One region of the Arthrobacter sp. P1_A5 genome, then DNA from elsewhere that is predicted to be linked to it. Evidence: predicted binding sites of a transcription regulator. Region 1 holds the regulator's gene; each other region holds the start of a gene.
The links. The regulator LexA, encoded in region 1, represses DNA repair genes until DNA is damaged. The targets are predictions, from matches to a motif close to TCGAACANNTGTTCGA.
Positions count from the first base shown of each region.

Region 2: a site for LexA is predicted at 1,643-1,658, ahead of AC1D1S_RS17790 (LexA family protein). Genes of this name have one in related genera too.
Region 3: a site for LexA is predicted at 1,650-1,665, ahead of AC1D1S_RS16160 (Rv2578c family radical SAM protein). Genes of this name have one in related genera too.
Region 4: a site for LexA is predicted at 2,002-2,017, ahead of ruvA (Holliday junction branch migration protein RuvA). Genes of this name have one in related genera too.

Region 1 is NZ_JBFTZL010000107.1:5-5,534, reverse strand. Features, by position in the region: gene hisH (imidazole glycerol phosphate synthase subunit HisH) at 1-426, opposite strand, end outside; gene hisB (imidazoleglycerol-phosphate dehydratase HisB) at 423-1,049, opposite strand; gene AC1D1S_RS14125 (histidinol-phosphate transaminase) at 1,121-2,239, opposite strand; gene AC1D1S_RS14120 (LysM peptidoglycan-binding domain-containing protein) at 2,310-2,741, opposite strand; gene lexA (transcriptional repressor LexA) at 3,257-4,006, shown strand; partial or broken gene AC1D1S_RS14110 (ATP-dependent DNA helicase) at 4,104-5,530, opposite strand, start outside.
Region 2 is NZ_JBFTZL010000183.1:1,369-5,686, reverse strand. Features, by position in the region: gene AC1D1S_RS17795 (Y-family DNA polymerase) at 1-1,189, opposite strand, end outside; gene AC1D1S_RS17790 (LexA family protein) at 1,198-1,629, opposite strand; gene AC1D1S_RS17785 (SCO1664 family protein) at 1,945-2,712, opposite strand; gene AC1D1S_RS17780 (DUF3090 domain-containing protein) at 2,712-3,266, opposite strand; gene AC1D1S_RS17775 (MSMEG_4193 family putative phosphomutase) at 3,291-3,983, opposite strand; gene AC1D1S_RS17770 (hypothetical protein) at 4,175-4,318, opposite strand, start outside.
Region 3 is NZ_JBFTZL010000144.1:3,044-8,241, reverse strand. Features, by position in the region: gene AC1D1S_RS16165 (NAD(P)(+) transhydrogenase (Re/Si-specific) subunit beta) at 1-410, shown strand, start outside; gene AC1D1S_RS16160 (Rv2578c family radical SAM protein) at 505-1,641, opposite strand; gene AC1D1S_RS16155 (helix-turn-helix domain-containing protein) at 1,746-2,048, opposite strand; gene map (type I methionyl aminopeptidase) at 2,112-2,894, shown strand; gene pcp (pyroglutamyl-peptidase I) at 3,004-3,645, shown strand; gene AC1D1S_RS16140 (SIMPL domain-containing protein) at 3,728-4,366, opposite strand; gene AC1D1S_RS16135 (hypothetical protein) at 4,368-4,838, opposite strand; gene pheS (phenylalanine--tRNA ligase subunit alpha) at 5,092-5,198, shown strand, end outside.
Region 4 is NZ_JBFTZL010000020.1:4,575-8,636, forward strand. Features, by position in the region: gene pdxT (pyridoxal 5'-phosphate synthase glutaminase subunit PdxT) at 1-578, shown strand, start outside; gene AC1D1S_RS05995 (YebC/PmpR family DNA-binding transcriptional regulator) at 582-1,337, shown strand; gene ruvC (crossover junction endodeoxyribonuclease RuvC) at 1,386-1,964, shown strand; gene ruvA (Holliday junction branch migration protein RuvA) at 2,090-2,734, shown strand; gene ruvB (Holliday junction branch migration DNA helicase RuvB) at 2,727-3,851, shown strand.

The DNA of each region.
Region 1 (5,530 bases):
GGGCACGACGTCGGCAGGCAACAGTTCCACCTTGCCGGGCCACTCCCCCATGCCCTCGGCTTCGGTGCCGTGTTCGACGCCGGCCTCGAACAGCACTTGGAGCCCGACGCAGATGGCCAGCACGGGACGGCCTCCGGCGACACGGCGGCCGATCATCCGGATGGCGTCAACGGCCTTAAGTTCGCGCATGACGGTTTCGAAGGCGCCCACACCGGGGACGACGAGGCCGTCGGCATTGAGGACATCCTCGGCCTTGGAGCTGAGGATGACTTCGGCGCCGGCCCGCTCCAGCGCGCGGACGGCGGACCGGACATTCCCGGAGCCGTAGTCCAGCACCGTAACGGTGGGCTTTCCCTGCGGGGAGACCGGCTTGGTCGCGGCGGCGGGGTCGATGATGGCCCCGTCGCGGAGCAGCGGGCCGGTCACAAAGCACCCTTTGTCGACGGGATGCCCTCGACGCGGGGATCCGGCTCGACGGCTGCGCGCAGGGCACGGGCAAAGGCCTTGAACTGGGCCTCGACGATGTGATGGGGGTCGCGCCCGGCGGTGACGTTCATGTGCAGGCAGATCCCGGCGTGAAGGGTGATCGCCTCAAAAACGTGGCGGGTCAGGGAGCCCGTAAAGTGGCCACCGATCAGGTGGTATTCCTGGCCTGCCGGCTCGCCGGCGTGGACCAGGTAGGGACGGCCGGAGACGTCTACGACAGCTTGCGCGAGGGCCTCATCGAGGGGAACGGTCGCCTCGCCAAAACGGCGGATCCCGGCCTTGTTGCCCAGGGCGGTCCGCAGAACCTCGCCGAAAGTGATGGCCACGTCCTCGACAGTGTGGTGGACATCGATGTGGGTGTCGCCGGTGGCCTTGACGGTCATGTCGATCAGGGAGTGCTTGCTGAGGGCCGTCAGCATGTGGTCGTAGAACGGGACCGACGTGCTGATGTCTGAAACGCCGGTGCCGTCCAGGTTGATCTCGACCAGGACCGAGGACTCGCTGGTGGTCCGTTCCATGCGTGCGGTCCGGCCCTCGGCGGTGGTGGATCCGGTGGTGCTCATGTAGATGTGTCCTTTGGAAGAAGGCAGGGTGTTGGGCAATCTGGCGGGGACGATCGGGCTCCCCACCAAGTCTAGGCCTGCGGCTTTGCGGAGCCGGCCAGGATAAGTTCAAGTGCCTCCAGGAAGGCTGTGGTTTCTGTCTCAGTGCCCGCGGTGACGCGCAGGTGCCCCGGAATACCGACGTCGCGGATGAGGACACCGGCGTCCAGCATCCGCTGCCAAACCTCATGGGGGTTCTCGAGGCCGCCGAAGAACACGTAGTTGGAATCGGACGCGGCCGGGGTCAAGCCCAACCGCGTCAGTTCCGACACGATCCGGTCGCGCTGGCGCTTGATGTCCTCGACGTCCGCCATGAGCGCCTCCCGGTGGTGCAGGGCAGCCAGGGCCGCAGCCTGGGTGATGGCGGAAAGGTGGTACGGGAGACGGACCAGGCGCAGGGCGTCAGCGACCTCCGGTGCCGCGGCCATGTAGCCGAGCCGCGCACCCGCGAGGGCGAAGGCCTTGCTCATGGTGCGCGAGACGATGAGCCGCTCCCGGCCAGGCAGCAGGGTGAGGGCACTGGGCGTGCCGTCGTGGGCGAACTCGTGGTAGGCCTCGTCGACGATCACGATGGTCTGGCTGGCCTCGCCGGCGTCATAGACGGCCTCGACGACATCGAGCCCCAGACCGGTACCGGTGGGGTTGTTTGGGGAGCACAGGAAGACGATGTTGGGCTGAAGCTCGCGGACTTGCTGTGCCGCCGAGTCCGCGCTGAGCCCATAGTCTGACGCGCGGGCCCCGACGACGTATTCCGTATCCGTGCCAGAGGCCAGCAACGGGTACATCGAATACGTGGGAGGGAACCCGAGGGCCGTCCGGCCGGGGCCGCCGAAGGCCTGGAGGATCTGCTGAAGGACTTCGTTGGAACCATTCGCGGCCCAGATGTTCTCCGCGTCCAGCCCGTGGCCAAGGTATTCCGCGAGGGCTTCTCGCAATTCGGTGAATTCGCGGTCCGGATAGCGGTTCAGCCCGGCAGCGGCGGCACTCACGGCCTCGGTGATCGCTGCGCGGACATCGGCCGGGACCCCATGGGTGTTCTCGTTGACGTTGAGCAGGATGGGGACGTCCAGCTGCGGCGCGCCATACGGACGCAGGCCACGCAGATTAGTTCGGAGGGGCAGTCGGTTGAGGCGCTCAAGCTGGTCAGTCACGTGACCAGTTTAAGTGGTAGCGGGACGGGCGCTGAAACTGTGACGCCCGCGACGCCACCGGGGGGGGTGGTTACTTGGACGGGACGAACAGTTGCTGGCCCGGCATCACACGCGCGGCGTCCAGATTGTTCAGCTCCACGATGTCGGCCACGACGTCGCGGGGATCGCGCTCCGGAGCCACCGACCCGGCAATGGCCCAGAGGGACTCCCCCGGTTGGACTGTGACGGATACGGTCGGCGTCACTGAGAGCTGGTCTGCGGAATCTGCCGCTTTCGCGGGAGCGTTGAGGAATCCGCTGAACGACAGGATGAACGCCGCCAGCAGGATCAGCGGGACACCGAAGAAGACGAAGCGTCCGCGCCGGGTGAGCCGCAGCGGCGGCTGCTTGGTCCGGCCGCCCGAAACCGCGGCGGCTCCTTGCGGCCCCTGCGACGTCGCGGCGCCGCGGCGCCTGGCGTTGAGCGGGTACACGTTGCCGTGAAGGGAACCACCCTGGCCCATGCCGCCTTGGTCGCGACTGCCGTGTCCGAGGCTGCCGTGTCCGATGTTGCGGCGAGCCGCTGCGCCACGTGGACCAACACCGCGGTGGCGGGTCGTGACGCCCTGAATGTTAGTGCCGTCAAACGCGCTTGAAACTGACATGAACTGAGCCCTCCTGGACCATAAGTTGCCGCCCGGCGTACTCACGTACTCGCCGCCAACCGGCCGAACCTTCGAACATAGAACCGAACATCGCATGCGAACCCAGATCGTCGGAATCGAACACATATTCGAATCTTGCTAGTTCTGTTTTAGCACTTACTAACGAACGATGTCGAGACTCGCTAGAACAAATGTTTGAAAAAGGTCTGCGGCTGGCCTATTTTTGAGGGACAGGACAACCTTTCGAACTCCCACTTTCGAACTACCCGTGGGAATTCATTCGTAGTTGATCAGCAGGGTCTGACATTTCAGGCCGGAAGTTCCCGGTGACAGCAGCCACTGCAGCCGGGCGGAACGGAAAGGCGTTGGCGAACATGGCAGCACAAGCCACCGGCGGCAGGGCCACCCCACGGAGCCCGCAGCCCGCCCGGGCCCCCAAGAGCCTCACCGTCCGGCAAAAGAAAATCCTGGAGACCATCCAGCGGTCCGTCACGGACAAGGGCTATCCGCCGTCCATGCGCGAAATCGGCGACACCGTCGGTCTCGCCAGCCTCTCGAGCGTGACCCACCAGCTCTCCCAGCTCGAAAAGCTCGGCTACCTGCGGCGTGATCCGAAGCGCCCGCGGGCCATGGAAGTGCTCATGCCGCTGACCCTGGACGAGGGGACCACACCGATTTCCGGTGTGGAGAAGTCAAGCGGCCTGCGGGCCGTCGGCGGCCTGTCAGTGACTGAGCTGGCCAGCGCCACCGACACGGCAATGGTGCCGTTCGTCGGACGCATCGCCGCCGGCGGGCCGATCCTCGCGGACCAGGTGGTGGAGGACGTCATGCCGCTGCCCCGCCAGCTCGTGGGCCATGGCGAACTCTTCATGCTCAAAGTGGCCGGCGACTCGATGATCGACGCCGCCATCTGCGACGGCGACTGGGTGGTTGTCCGCCGCCAGGGCGATGCCGTGAACGGCGACATCGTTGCCGCCCTGCTGGACGACGAAGCCACGGTCAAGACCTTCCGCCAGCGGGACGGCCACACGTGGCTGTTGCCGCAAAACACCCAGTACGAGCCCATCCTGGGCGACCACGCCGTCATCATGGGCAAGGTCGTCTCGGTACTGCGCTCGCTCTAAACTGCGCTCCCCTTAGCCGTCCCGGGCCATGCCGCCAGTTCGGAGCGGCCACCCCGCGGCGGATTTCCGGCGCAGGGTGGCGGCCCCGGTTTGGGACTTAGTCTTTCGCCAGTCGCTTCAGGGCTGCCATGGCTATCGATGAATCGGTGGTGGGCCAGAACGGCGGCAGCGCGGCGCGCAGGAAGCCGCCGTAACGCTCCGTGGAGAGCCGCGAATCCAGCACCGCCACCACGCCCTTATCCGAGGTCGAGCGGATCAGCCGTCCGGCGCCCTGCGCGAGGCGGATGGCGGCGTGCGTGGCCGAGACGGCCATGAAGCCATTGCCGCCGGCCTGGGCCACGGCCCGCGAACGTGCCGTCATCAGCGGGTCGTCCGGCCGCGGGAAGGGAATCCGGTCGATGACCACCAGCCGGCAGGACACGCCAGGGACGTCGACGCCCTGCCAGAGGGACATAGTGCCGAACAAACACGTGTCAGGTTCGTCGGCAAACTGCCGCACGAGCGCCGTCATGGTCGACTCCCCCTGGCAGAGGATGCTGAGGCCCAGCCGGGGCCGCATGGCCTCGGCTGCTTCCTCTGCGGCGCGCCGCGAGGAGAACAGGCACAGGGCGCCTCCGCCGGAGGCGCGGATCAGCTTCTCGAGTTCGTCCAGGGCCTCGGGGGACGTTCCGCGGCCGGGTTTGGGCAGGTGCCGGGCGACGTAGAGTATGCCCTGCTTCGGGTAGTCGAACGGGGAGCCGACGTCGACGCCGGTCCAGCTCGGTGCGCCGTTGCCAACCAGGCCCAGGCCGCCGGCGGCGGGTTCGAAGGCGGCGCCGATGGCCAGTGTGGCCGAGGTCAGGATGACGGTGTGGTCTGCGAACAGGCCCTCGCGCAACCGCCCTGCGACGCTCAGCGGGGCAACATTGATCAACGCCGGCGCGCTCTCGTCCGGCTGCGAGTAGCCCTGCGCCGGATCGAAGCTGCTGTTGCGGGAGAACCACACGACTTCGCGGTTTTCGCGCGCGGCCAGGAGGCGTTCACAGAGCTCCAGGATGACCATGAGGCGCGAGCGGGCCAGCTGCCGTCCGCCGTCCGCCGACACGGAGCTGTCCCCCTTGGAATCGGACAGCGCGGCGCGGCATGCGTCGCGCAGCTGGTCGATGCAGTCCAGCTGCTCGCTGTTCAGGCCGTTGGGCATCAGCCCGCTGGGGACGCCGTCGATGGCGAGCTCCAGGTGGGCAGCGGCATTGCTCAGTGCATCCACGGTGATGCCCGTGTGCTTCCGGGCCCCGGACGCGGCGGCGTGCACCATCGCCACGGAGAGCTGGCCCGAGACCGCGCCCGTGACGCGGTCCTGAAGTTCGTGTGCTTCATCCACCACGACGACGTCGTACTCGGGCAGCACCGCCAGGCCTTCGAAGGCACTGACGGCGAGCATGGCGTGGTTGGTGACCACGACGTCGGCATCGGCGGCGTTCTGCCGTGCCAGTTCGCTGAAGCATTCGGCCGCGAGCGGGCATTTCTGCGCGCCGAGGCACTCCA
Region 2 (4,318 bases), on a different contig from region 1:
GGCCGATGGAGCCGCGCCCGTATCGGCGTGTCACATCTTCCAGGAGGGTTCCGATGTGGCGTTCCTCGTGCGGGTTCTGGAACAGGGCCAGCGGTGCCTGGTTTCCGGTGGGCCGCAGGTCGGTGACCATGATGCCCGCCCGGGCGTATTTGATGCCTTCCTGGATGTGGGGCAGGAGGGCGTGGGCGGCCCGGGTGAGTAGGACGGGATCGGCGGTGGGCATTGGCAGCGGCACGCACACCGAGGGGTAGGAGGTGTCGTTCGGGTTGAAGTGCGAGGTGCCGGCGAAGGCGGTGAGGACCTTGGCCTGGAGGCCGTGTTTGGCCAGCCGTGCTGAAGCCTGCTGGCCGTAGACGGACAGGACTTGCCGCATGCCGGCGGCGGTGGTGATGGGGGTGGCGAAGGAGCGGGAGAAGATGAGCTGGTCCCGTCCGATCCGTTCTTCTTCCATCGGGATGCACGGGGTCCCCTGCAGTTCCAGGACGGTGCGCATCACGACCACGGAGAAACGGTCCCGGATCATCACCGGGTCGGCCCGGGACAGGTCAAGGATGGACTGGAGCCCTAAGGCGTTGAGGCGTTTGGTCAGCCGCGTCGTGACGCCCCAGATTTCGATCACGGACAGCCGGCCCATCAGCGCTTCCCGGTCCCCGGCGGGCACGGAGTCCCAGTGGCAGACCCCGTCGAAGGCCGGGTTGTGCTTGGCCCATTTGTTGGCGAGTTTCGCCAGGGTCTTGGTTCCGGCGATCCCGACGCAGACCGGAACCCCGACGTTGCGCCGCACGGCTGCCTTCATGGTCTGGCCCAGGATCAGCAGGTCCTCCGGCGCGCCTTTGACGCCCAGGAAGGCCTCGTCGATGCTGTAAACCTCCAACCAAGCGCTGTAGCGGCCCAGCAGTTCCATCACCCGGGCGCTGATGTCCCCGTAGAGCTCGTAGTTGCTCGAGAGGGCAACAAGTCCCCATTCCTTGGCCCGCGGGGCGAGTTTGAACCATGGTTCACCGAGGCCGATCCCGAGAGCCTTGGCTTCCGGGGACCGGGTGACGGCGCACCCGTCGTTGTTGGACAGGACGACGACGGGCCGGCCTTCGAGGGACGGGTCGAATGCCCGCTCGGCCGAGGCGTAGAAGCAGTTCACATCCACGTGCGCGATCTGCGGCATCCGCCGCATCGGGGAGGGCTTAGACATGGTGTGCCTCAAACATGGTGCAGGCAGCGGGTCGCGACGCCCCAGATGACCAGATCAGACATGGACGGAACCCGGATGTCCGGGTAGGACGGATTCTCCGCCTGCAGCACGACGCCGGCGGCCGTGATTCGCAGCCGCTTGATGGTCAATTCTCCGTCCAGGACGGCTATGACTACGGACCCGTCCTTGGGTTCCAGGGCCCGGTTGACGATCAGTTCATCCCCGTCGCTGATGCCGGCGCGTTCCATCGAGTCTCCGGAGACCCGCACGACGTACGTGCTGGTGATGTCCTTGATCAGATGCTCGTTCAGGTCAATCCGCCCATCAAAGTAGTCCTGGGCCGGCGAGGGGTACCCGGCCGCGACGGGGACCGGAGAGATCAGCACCGACAGCAACGACATGCCCGCATCTATCACGCGGGGACCGACAACAACGCCCACAACACACCCTTATTCGAATATATGTTCGATAAATTCAGTGTAGCCGGACGTACCGACAAAAGTTGGACTCTGCCCATATCCCTCGGTCGCGTAAGCAGCGCGGTTTCTCCTCAACATCGCAACAACTGACTGAAGGGGTGCTTCTTATGGGACGCTCGCCGCGTCGTTTGCGGAAGATGGGGCCTGCGGGCTTGGTTGAGCGTAGGCGCTGCTATCGGCGTTTGGGCAGCGAGTTCTTGGTGACAGTTGCTCCGTCGCTACCTTAAGATCCATGCCGTCGTGACACAGCCTGCGAAGCCCGTAGCCGCAATTCCCTTAGAACAGCGGCCAGGGCACCGCCGACATCTCACCGCTCGGAGCCGGAAACCGCCCTGCCAAGCGCAACCGTGCGCAGCGCGCGGCGAGCGATGCGATTTCTTCGGCGCTGAGCAAGTCCGCCAGGTTCCGGCCCAGCCCACCGTGCAGTCCTTCGCTGACACGATCGATGCCGTCGCGTTCCTCGGCGGTCAGCGCGTCTCCCAGCCATCCCCACAGCACCGTGCGCAGCTTGTGGTCACGGTGAAAGGTGAGCCCATGGTCCACGCCGTGCCGGTGTCCGTCCGTCATGGCAAGAATGTGGTCGCCTTTGCGGTCGGCGTTGTTGACGACCATGTCGAACACCGCCATGCGTCTGAGCGCTGGCGAGTCTTCGTGAACGAGGGCGACCATCCGTCCGTTCTCATCCCGTCCCTCGAGAACATGTTTCCAGCCCGTCTCCGGCACCTGGTCCGTCGCGACCAGGTTCACGGCGCATCGGGCGGGGTCTTGCTCCTGCCAGAGCTGCACCATTCCTTCGCCCAAAGGACCATCGCGCAGCCAGGTGTGCGGCACGACGTCCCAGCCTAAGACCTGCGAGACCAGGTAGGCGGCCACCTCCCGGTGAGCCAGGGTGCCGTGGGGAAAATCCCACAGCGGACTTTCGCCTGCTATCGGCTTATAGACGACCACCACGTCGCCGATGCTGCCCAGAAATGTAGCGTTTGAAGCCGTCGTGATGCGGCCGGTGAGCGTCAGCTCGGCGGCCACTAGGTCCGGCGCTGGCATCAGACCTCGGGAAGGGTGCAGATGTGCCCGTCGGCGTCTATGGGGTAACCGCAGAGCGGGCACGTCGGACGCCCGGCGCCCACGATCTCACGGGTGCGCTTGGCGAATGCGCGGGCGGTGCCGACCGGCATTCGCACCAGCAGCATTTCGGACTCGTTAGCGCCGCCCTCATCAAGCGGTTCGTCGTTGTCATCAGCATCGACATCGGCGATGGGGTAGGCCTCTATTACGACCTGGGCCGTGGTTGGGTCCCAACCTAAGCTCATGGCGCCGGTGCGAAACTGCTCCTGAACGGCCTCGAGCTGGTCATTGTCGACAAGTTCAATGGGAGTGCTCGTGGGAACGCTGAAGGGGTTGCCCTCGACGGTGATGAGCTGGTCGAGAATTTCGTCGATCTTCTCCGCGAGCAGAGCCGACTGCTGCTTCTCCAGGGCAATACTCACGATCTGCGTCCCTGCGCGCACCTGCAGGTAGAACGTGCGCGCCCCTGGAAGGCCAATGGTGCCGACGACGATTCGATCAGGCCAGGCAAACTCGTGAACACGTGTAGGCATGTCAGTATTTTAGGCACATGAGGTTCATGGCGCCTTTTGCCCTGCACCGCCGCCCACCGGTGCATCGCCAGAGTGGATGCCGTTCGACAGCCACGACAGGTCACCCGCGTCGGTGTTGGTCGCGTAGACGCTCGGCCGACTAGCGCCGTAGCGCACGATCGATACGGAGGCGGGGCCCACGTTAATACGCTGGAACAGGTCAAGGTGCATGCCGAGCGCGTCGGCGAGGATTGACTTGATGATGTCACCGTGACTCACCGCCACCCACACGGCCCGTGGCCCGTACTCGGCTTCGAAGGCTGCATCGTGGCGTCGAATCGCTGCCACCGACCGAGCCTGCATCGCGGCCATGGATTCACCGCCGGGAAAGACGACGGCGGACGGTTGCGACTGCACAACCGGCCACAAATCCTCGGTCGCGAGATCACTGAGGGTGCGGCCCTGCCACTGGCCGTAATCGCACTCGGTGAGATCGAGATCGACCGGCGCGTACGGCGTGCCAGCCTGGCGATCGAGGATGAGCTGGGCGGTCTGCTGACAACGCTCAAGAGGGCTCGACACCACCCCGACTACGGGCACGGCCGCGAGCCGGTCTCCGGTCAGAGCCGCCTGGTCGCGCCCGATCTGATCCAGGCTGACGCCGACGGCCCGACCGGCCAGCAGTCCAGTGGCATTGGCTGTGGTGCGGCCGTGCCGCACGAGAATAACTGTGGCCATCCACCCAGCCTAACCACCCGGTCGACGGCGGTGTGCACCGTACCGGGTCGCGCGCCGAACAGGCAGATAAAGCCCTGGCGGAACCCTTCAGGCGCGCCGACGCGCTCAAAGCCGCCCAGACGGAGCGCAGGCACCCTCCCTGCGGTTGCTGATTTGAGCCGAATTGGGATGGGTTTCTTCACTGGATACCGTCAAGTAGCGCGGTCAGATGGTTCGCGGTTGCTCACTTCAACAGCATGGAACCGTTGATCGGGGTGCTCCGGCATTCTGATTCCGGTGATAGCGCCGTCGATGTCATCAGCTGATGGCTGGTCCGATCCGCCGTCAGGCTTGCA
Region 3 (5,198 bases), on a different contig from region 1:
CCACGGCCCTGGTCGCGCGCGGCGTGGACGTCGTGTTCGCCATCCATCCCGTGGCGGGACGCATGCCGGGCCACATGAACGTGCTGCTGGCCGAGGCCAACGTGCCGTACGAGTCACTGCGGGAGCTCGCGGAAGTCAACCCCGAATTCGCGACCACGGACATCGTTCTGGTAGTCGGGGCCAACGACGTCGTCAACCCGGCGGCCAAGTCCTCGCCGGGTTCGCCGATTTACGGGATGCCGATCCTGGAAGTGGTGCAGGCCCAGCAGGTCGTGTTCCTGAAGCGGTCCATGCGCCCGGGGTTTGCCGGCATCGAGAATGAGCTCCTGCACGATCCCAAGACCACCCTCCTGTTCGGCGACGCCAAGGATTCGCTGGCGAGGGTGCTYGGCGCGGTCAAGGCGCTCTAGGCATCCTGCGCCCGGCGGCTCAGGGCGCTTTCCGCTCCGGCAGCCCTGCTGCGCAGGGGACCCATGGCTCCGTGTGCTTGAGGTGGAGCGGACTTCAAAACAGTGTGGGCTGGGCCGTGCCGGAACGGGCAGCGCCAGCGTGGCGTGGGCTTGCGTGCCCCGCGGTGTCCGGGATGCTCCCGGCCGGGTACTGGGCTTCTTCCTCCCGGGCGTTGTCATGGTCGCTGCCCCCGTCAAGGTCCCGGTGGCTGAAGCCCTGCGAGCCGGAGAAGCCGTGCAGGTCCTTGAAATGCCGGACCCGTCCTGCCAGCCACGCGCGGTATTCCTTGGATGCGTATGACCCGCTGCCATACAGGCGGCGGTACTTGCCCGCCAGTTGCGGATGTTCCCGGGCGATCCACTGCATGAACCATTCACGGGTGCCCGGCTTCAGGTACAGCGCACCGRCCGTGACCCCTGTGGCGCCGGCCGCCGCGAGGGCCCCGAAGAGGGAATCGAGGGCCTCATCACTGTCGGAGAGCCACGGCAGGATGGGCATGGCCATGACGCCGCAGGGCAGGCCCGCTTCCCGCAGACGGGAGATGAGCTTCAGCCGGGCCCGTGGCCCAGGCGTGCCAGGCTCCACGGCCTCGGACAGCTGCTCGTTGGTCATGGCCAGCGAGATGCCCACCCCGACCGGCACTTGCGCCGCCGCATGCTTGAGGAGCGGGATGTCCCGGGCCAGGAGCGTGCCCTTGGTGAGGATGGACAGGGGAGTGCCGGAATCGGCCAGGGCACCAATGATGCCGGGCATGAGCTGGTAGCGGCCCTCGGCGCGCTGGTAGGGGTCGGTGTTTGTGCCAAGGGCCACGTGCTCGTGGCGCCAGGACGGCTTGGCCAGTTCCTTGCGCAGGACTTCGGCGGCRTTGATCTTGACCACCACTTGGCTGTCAAAGTCCAGGCCGGCGTCGAAGTCAAGGTAGGTGTGGCTCTTCCGGGCAAAGCAGTAGACGCACGCATGGCTGCAGCCGCGGTAGGGGTTGATGGTCCAGTCGAACGGCATCCGGGAACCGGCGACCACCTTGTTGAGCACCGATTTGGCGGTGACCTCATGGAAGGTGATCCCGGCAAATTCCGGGGTGGAGACCGTCCGCACGAGTCCGGCCAGCGGCAGCAGGGCAGCCGTGGGCGAAGCGGCGGAAACGGCGGCCGGGGAATCGCCGCGCTCAAGTGCTTGTGCGTCCCATCTCATGCCTACATTCGAATATATGTTCGACTGAATGTCAAGGATGCTGACGGGCGAGGCGGCGGCCGGTTGCAGCATGGGGCGGCCTGTGCAGCTGCGGGGATCGGGGCTTACGAAGCCAGCCGCTCACGGGCGTTGTGATCAGGGCTGGTCGGTTCAGTGGCGCGTTTGGTCTGGTTGACCTCGGCCCACACCGCATCGAGGGAGAGTCCGAGGACGCCGGCGATAGCGGCGATGGTCGGGAAGGCGGGGGTCGCTACGCGGCCCGTCTCGATCTTCCGGAGGGTCTCCGGTGAGACGCGTGCATCGAGTGCGATGTCGAGCATCGAGCGTTCCCCCCTGGCGCGGCGCAACAGGGCGCCGAGGCGCTGTCCGCGCTCGATCTCTGCGAATGTGAGGGGCAACCTGACCATGGCTTCGATTATACCGGGATAATATGACCGGTATAGTTATTGGACACGTGAGAAAGGCGCCGCATGATCGAGATCCTGAATCCCACCGAACTTGCCCGGGCCAAAGAAACAGGCGCCCTTGTAGCTGACATCCTGCAGACGCTGAAGAACCGCAGCACGGTCGGCGCGAACCTCCTGGACCTCGACCGATGGGCGCAGGCCATGATCGCCGAGGCTGGTGCGCAGTCCTGTTATGTCGACTACGAGCCGTCCTTCGGCCGCGGGCCGTTCGGACACTACATCTGCACGGCCGTCAACGACGCCGTGCTCCACGGACTCCCACGCGACTACACGCTGGCAGACGGCGACCTGCTGACACTCGACCTCGCCGTCTCCAAGCGGGGAGTCGCAGCAGACTCCGCCATCAGCTTCATCGTGGGCGACTCAAAGCCCCCGGGAAGCGTCGCGATGATCAGCGCGACCGAGCGCGCGCTCGGCGCAGGGATAGCCGCTGCCCGGCCCGGAGCCAGGATCGGCGACATCTCCCATGCCATCGGCTCGGTCCTTGGCGAGGCGGGGTACCCGATCAACACCGAGTTCGGGGGCCATGGCATCGGATCGACCATGCACCAGGACCCGCACATTCCCAACACCGGACGGCCGGGCCGTGGCTACAAGCTGCGCCCCGGGCTGCTGCTCGCACTGGAGCCATGGGTCATGGCCGACACCGCTGAACTCATCACCGACGCCGACGGGTGGACGCTCCGAAGCGCGACCGGCTGCCGGACAGCACACAGTGAGCACACGATCGCCATCACCAACGACGGGGCCGAAATCCTCACCCTGCCGACGCGGACACACGCATGAGGCCGGAGCGACACATGCCCCGGCGGCCAAGTGTGGACGGGGCCGGGTCGAGGGTGCCGCGGGGTGCCGCCTTACCGCGGCAGTGGGAGGGCGTTGTTAGGCTGGGGCGATGATTCTCCTGACCGGGTTTGAGCCATTTGGCGGCGATACGGCCAATCCGTCGTGGGCAGCGGCCCGTTCGGCGGCACGGCTGCTCCAATCCGAAGGGCTGGATGTCCAGGCGGTGGAATTGCCATGCGTCTTCGGCGAGTCGGCCAAGGTGCTGGCGGAGGCCCTCGAGCGTTTCACGCCGGAGCTTGTGCTGTGCGCCGGCCAGGCCGGCGGGAGGGCGCGCATCTCGCTGGAACGGGTGGCCATCAATTGTGACGACGCCCGGATTCCGGACAATGCCGGCAATCAGCCCGTGGACGAAGCCGTGGTCCCGGGCGGACCGGCAGCCTATTTCACGTCGCTGCCGGTCAAGGCGGCGCTCGCGGCGTTGAGCGCAGAGCAGATCCCGGCCGAAGTGTCCCAGAGTGCCGGGACCTATGTCTGCAACCATGTCTTCTACGCGCTCATGCACGCCCTGCGGCTACGTCCGGGCACCAGGGGAGGCTTTGTCCACGTCCCCTACGAGGAAACGCAGCTTCCGGCCGGGAGCAGTGCCCCCTCGCTGCCGGCCGCCCAGATGGCGGCGGCGCTCGCCGTCGTCGTGCGCACTGCACTGGCGACGACGGCGGATCTAAAGCTCCCTGCCGGCGCAACCCACTAGCCCCAGCCGGTCATCCGGCGCCCGAGCCGGTGGCGGCCGCCGTCGGCGACGCGAAACAACTGCTCCCGCAATTACTGGGCAATCAGTCGAGCAGTTCCCAGACGACGCCGATGGTGGCAGTGACCCCCGACTCACCGGCCTCGACGGTGAGTGAGGTCACGGCCACTTCCCGCTGCATCTTCGCCACGGGGATCGGCGCCTGGAAACCGGGGTGCTGGGTGAGGGACAGGACCCTGCCCAGCCCGGTTCCCGCGAGGGCGGCATAGTGCTCGGCGGTGGTGCGGGCGTCCTGCCAGGCGGCCTCACGGGCCCGGGCTTCGACGGCCGAGGAGTCGGCGAAGCCGAGGGTCAGCCCGTTCAGCCGGACGGCGTCGCCGCCGGCAGCAACCGCCGCGGCAAGGACCTGCGAGGACGCGGACAGCTCGCGGATCCTGACGGTGAGCGTGCTGGAGGCCAGGTAGCCGGTCACGGTCTGGCCCCGGCCATCCTGCCAGTTCAGCTCGGCCCGGACGTTCAGCCCGGAAGTGGACAAGTCCGCGCTGTCCACGCCGCGCTGCCGGAGCTCCGACGTGATGGCGGCCGACCGTGTTCCGGCCTCGCTGTAGGCCTCGGCCACGGTCTCGCGGCGGCATTCAACGCCGATCGACACGGTCAACAGGTCCGGCACCGCCTCGGCGCTGCCGGTTCCTGCAACGGAGATGCTTCGGGGGCTGTCTGTCATGTCAGGCCTCGTAACGTTCAGGGGCGGTCACGCCCAATCTGCGGTGCGTGCGTGGTCTGGTCCCGGGCAGGCCGGGCAGGGGGTAGCCGCCTGCTTCCAGGCCGGCGTGGCGCTCGAAGATGTTGGCGCTGCCCGGGTTGCCCGTGCGCCAGAGGGACCAGCCGGCGGCTATGAAGTACAGCGGAAGGAAGGGCAGCCCGAGGCACCAGGCATATTGGGTGCTGTGGCGCTCCTCGTGGCCCAGCAGCACTGGATTGGCGCGGGCGGATTCCGGTCCGGTTCGGAAGAGGATCACGTTGCCCACGGTGAAGGCCGCAGCAAACGGCAACCGCCAGCGGTAGCGGCCCGCGATCAGCAGTCCGCGCGGACCGGAGCTGACGGTTGTCCGAGCACAGGCTGCCAGCAGCAGGCCCAGCAGGGTGGAGCCGTTGAGCAGGTTGGCGATCTGGCGAAGCCGTTGTCCGGGCGTCATGAGGCCATGGTAGCCGGGGGTGTGCCCGGCAGTCAGGGGGCCGCCGGGATGTCCCGTGCCCTTGGAATTCCGGCGTAAGCGTGCCAGGGGCGGCCGGCACCGCGGCGTCACGTGCGGGGCGGCCATTGCCATGCCGCCGACGGCCGTCTACTAGACTGGGGACAGTGACCACAAGCCTTGCCGAGAACCTGCGCCGCGCCCTGTGCCCGGCGCACGCTGTTGGCATGATCCGACTCGTAGCTAAGAACAGTAGATGACTGAAACTTTGCCGGACGCAGCCGTCCCGAATCCTCTGGATGAAGCCGCCATTACCGCCGCCGTAGACCAGGCCGTTGCCGCCATCGCCGCCGCAGCGACCCT
Region 4 (4,062 bases), on a different contig from region 1:
GGCGTCCCGCCGAGCTCGACGGCCTGGACGGGCTCATCATCCCCGGCGGCGAATCGACCACGATCGACAAGCTCTCCCGGATCTTCGGGCTCCGGGGTCCGCTGCGCGAACGCATCCAGGCCGGCCTGCCAGTCTACGGCTCGTGCGCCGGGATGATCCTGCTGGCGGACGAGATCGCGGACCCGGCGAAGGACCTCGCCGGAAACCCGCAACAGACGTTCGGCGGACTCGACATCACCGTGCGCCGCAACGCCTTCGGCCGGCAGCGTGAGTCCTTCGAGACGGACCTTGACTTCAGGGGGCTCGGGTTCAGCGACACCGGCTCCGGCGTGGCTCCCGTCCATGCCGTGTTCATCCGAGGCCCGTGGGTGGAGCGCGTGGGTCCAGGGGTGGAGGTCCTGGCGCAGGCGGAACCCGCGGACCCGGAGCATGCCTCGCATGCCGCTGTACTGGACGGGACGGCTAGAATTGTTGCAGTGCGTTCCGGCAAGCTGCTGGCCACCTCCTTCCACCCGGAAGTGACGGGGGAGAAGCGCGTGCATGAACTGTTTATTCGAATGATCAGAGGAGAAGCGTAAAGCATGTCAGGCCACTCCAAATGGGCGACGACCAAGCATAAGAAGGCCATCCTTGACAGCCGCCGGGCCAAGTCGTTCGCCAAGCTGATCAAGAACATCGAAGTCGCCGCGCGCATGGGCGGCCCCGACCTCTCCGGCAACCCCAGCCTGGAACTGGCCGTCACCAAGGCGAAAAAGACGTCGGTGCCCGCTGACAATATCGACCGCGCCATCAAGCGCGGCGCCGGGCTCACCGGCGAGGTCGTCGATTACACCGAAATCATGTACGAGTGCCGCGGCCCGCAGGGTTCCGCGCTGCTGATCGAGTGCCTAACGGACAACAAGAACCGTGCCGCCTCCGAGGTCCGGCTCGCCATCTCCCGCAATGGCGGCACGATCGCCGATCCCGGCTCCGTCAGCTACCTCTTCTCCCGCAAGGGCGTCGTCTCGCTGCCGAAGAACGGCCTGACCGAGGACGACGTCCTGATGGCCGTGCTGGATGCCGGGGCCGAGGAAGTCAAGGACAACGGCGACAGCTTCGAGATCCACTCCGAGCCGACCGACCTCCAGGCCATTCGCGATGCCCTCACGGAAGCCGGAATTGAGTACGACACCGACGAGGCCGAGTTTGTGCCGTCCATGCAGGTGCCGCTGGACCTTGATGCCGCCAAGAAGTTCATGAAGCTGGTGGACGCCCTGGAAGAGCTCGACGACGTCCAGAACGTGTACAGCAACGCCGACCTCAGCGACGAAGTGCAGGCCGCACTGGAAGCCGAGTGACCCGCTCACCCAAACGTGACTTTGGGGCCCGGTCTTGACGGCCCAACCGTGACGCTGCGCGTGTTGGGGGTTGACCCGGGCCTCACCCGTTGCGGGATCGGCGTTGTCGACGTCGAGCGGAACCGGCGGGCCACATTGGTGGCCTTCGGCGTTGTGGGCACCTCTCCCGAGGAGAGCCTGGACCAGCGGCTGCTGGTCATCGCCACGTCCATCGACGAGTGGCTGGACCGCTACGAACCCCAGGTGCTCGCCGTGGAGCGGGTCTTTTCCCAGCTCAACGTCAGCACGGTCATGGGGGTGGCGCAGGCCTCCGGGGTGGTCATTGCGGCCGCAGCGCGCCGTGGCATCCCGGTGGCGCTGCACACCCCGTCCGAGGTCAAGGCAGCCGTGACGGGAAGCGGGACCTCGAACAAGGATGCGGTCACCAAGCTGGTGACCAAGATCCTCCGGCTGGACGCGCCTCCGCGCCCGGCCGACGCCGCCGACGCCCTTGCGTTGGCCATCACCCACGCTTGGCGGGCCGGCAGCGGGGCCGCCGTAGCCACGACTGGGCCGGGCAGCCAGTCCCTCACTCCGGCGCAGCGGGCGTGGGCGGACGCGGAGGCAAAAGCGCGCCGTGCGCGCTGAATGTCCGGCTGTGACGCAGCGGGGCTTGGTAGGGTATTCGTAGATATGTTCGGATAGTCGGCGTGCCCGGCTGTACGTTCTTTCATCACCCAGTTGCAGACGCCAGTTAGACCAGGAGCCCGGCCTTGATCAGTTTTCTTCGCGGAACCGTTGCGCATGTTGGCCTGTCCTCCGCCGTGATCGACCTCAACGGCGCCGGCATGAGCGTCAACGCCACACCGCAGACCCTCAGCGGCCTTCGGGTGGGTGAGGAGGGAAAGCTGTTCACGTCCCTGATCGTGCGGGAAGACTCGCTGACCCTGTTCGGCTTCGCCAGCGATGACGAACGCGAGGTGTTTGATGTGCTCCTCAGCGTCAGCGGCGTCGGTCCCCGCCTCGCCCTGGCGGTGCTGGCCGTCCACGAGCCCGAAGCTATCCGGGTGGCCGCCCACTCCGGCGACGGCAAGGCCTTCACGAAGGTCCCCGGCATCGGACCGAAGGTGGCTGGCCGGATCGTGCTCGAACTCGCCGGCAAGCTTGTGCCGCACGGCACCGCCGGCGCGCCTGTCGCGGCCGTGTCCGCGGAATCCGTCTGGAAGCCGCAGGTGGTGGCCGCGATGACCAGCCTGGGCTGGTCCGAAAAGGATGCCACGGCCAGCATCGACAAGTCCCTGGCCGATTCCCCGGACCTCGCGGCGAACGGCAATGTAGCGGAGATTCTCCGCGCGACGCTGCGCTGGCTGGGCCAGGACGGCGCCCGCGCCGGGAACCGGGTAGGCGCGCGTGGCTGAGCCGTCGATCGTCGCCGGGGGAGAGGAACCGGAGGAGCGGGTCATCGAAGCCGCCCTGCGGCCCAAGAACCTGCACGACTTCGTGGGCCAGCACCGGGTCCGCAAGCAGCTCTCCCTCGTGTTGGAGGCCTCGCGCATGCGTGGGCGCAGCGCGGACCACGTGCTGCTCTCGGGCCCTCCCGGCCTGGGTAAGACCACGCTGTCCATGATCATCGCCGCCGAAATGAACGTCCCGCTGCGGATCAGCAGCGGCCCGGCCATCCAGCACGCGGGCGACCTTGCGGCCATCCTGTCCTCGCTCTCGGAGGGCGAGGTCCTGTTCCTGGATGAAATCCACCGCATGTCCCGGCCGGCCGAGGAAATGCTGTACATGGCGATGGAAGATTTCCGCGTCGATATCGTCGTCGGCAAGGGCGCCGGCGCCACGGCCATTCCGCTGGAGCTGCCGCCCTTCACCCTGGTCGGCGCCACCACGCGGGCCGGCCTCCTTCCCGGCCCGCTGCGGGACCGGTTCGGTTTCACCGGCCACCTCGAGTTTTACTCCGTTGAGGAGCTGGAACTGGTCCTGCGCCGCTCCGCCGGCCTGCTGGACCTGAAGGTCAACTCCGCCGGGTTCAGCGAGATTGCCGGCCGGTCCCGGGGCACGCCACGCATCGCCAACCGGCTCCTGCGCCGCGTCCGGGACTGGGCGCTCGTGCATGGCATCGAGCAAATCGACGCGCGGGCGGCCTCCGCGGCCCTGGACATGTACGAGGTGGACAAGCGGGGCCTGGACCGGCTGGACCGTGCCGTTCTCGAGGCCCTCATCACCAAGTTCGGCGGCGGGCCGGTAGGCCTGTCCACACTCGCGATCGCCGTCGGCGAGGAAACGGAGACCGTGGAAACGGTCGCCGAGCCCTATCTGGTGCGTGAAGGACTCCTGGGCCGGACGCCGCGCGGCCGGATAGCCCTGGCGCCGGCATGGACACACCTGGGCTTCGCCATTCCGGCCGGTGCCTTCGGCCAGGACCCGCTGGAACTGTTCCAGGCCGACGAGCTGGGCGAGAGCCCGATCGGCGGGTCCGGCGGGGATCCCGGCGAAGAAACCGATCCTCAGTGGATCCGAAACAGCCGCTAGCACCGTTCTTTCAGCTTTTCCCTTTAGACTGGTATGACGCTCGGCACGTCCGGGTTTTGTTTCCGTGGGCGGAGAGCAGGTAGCCGCCGGCGGTCTGGGGGACGGTCTCGCTGCCAGTTTGCTGCGCAGACCCCTGCCCGCGCCGTCAGGAACAAACGGACGTTGCTGAAAAACAGCTATGCAAGTAAAGAACGGAACTTTCCCCTTGGAT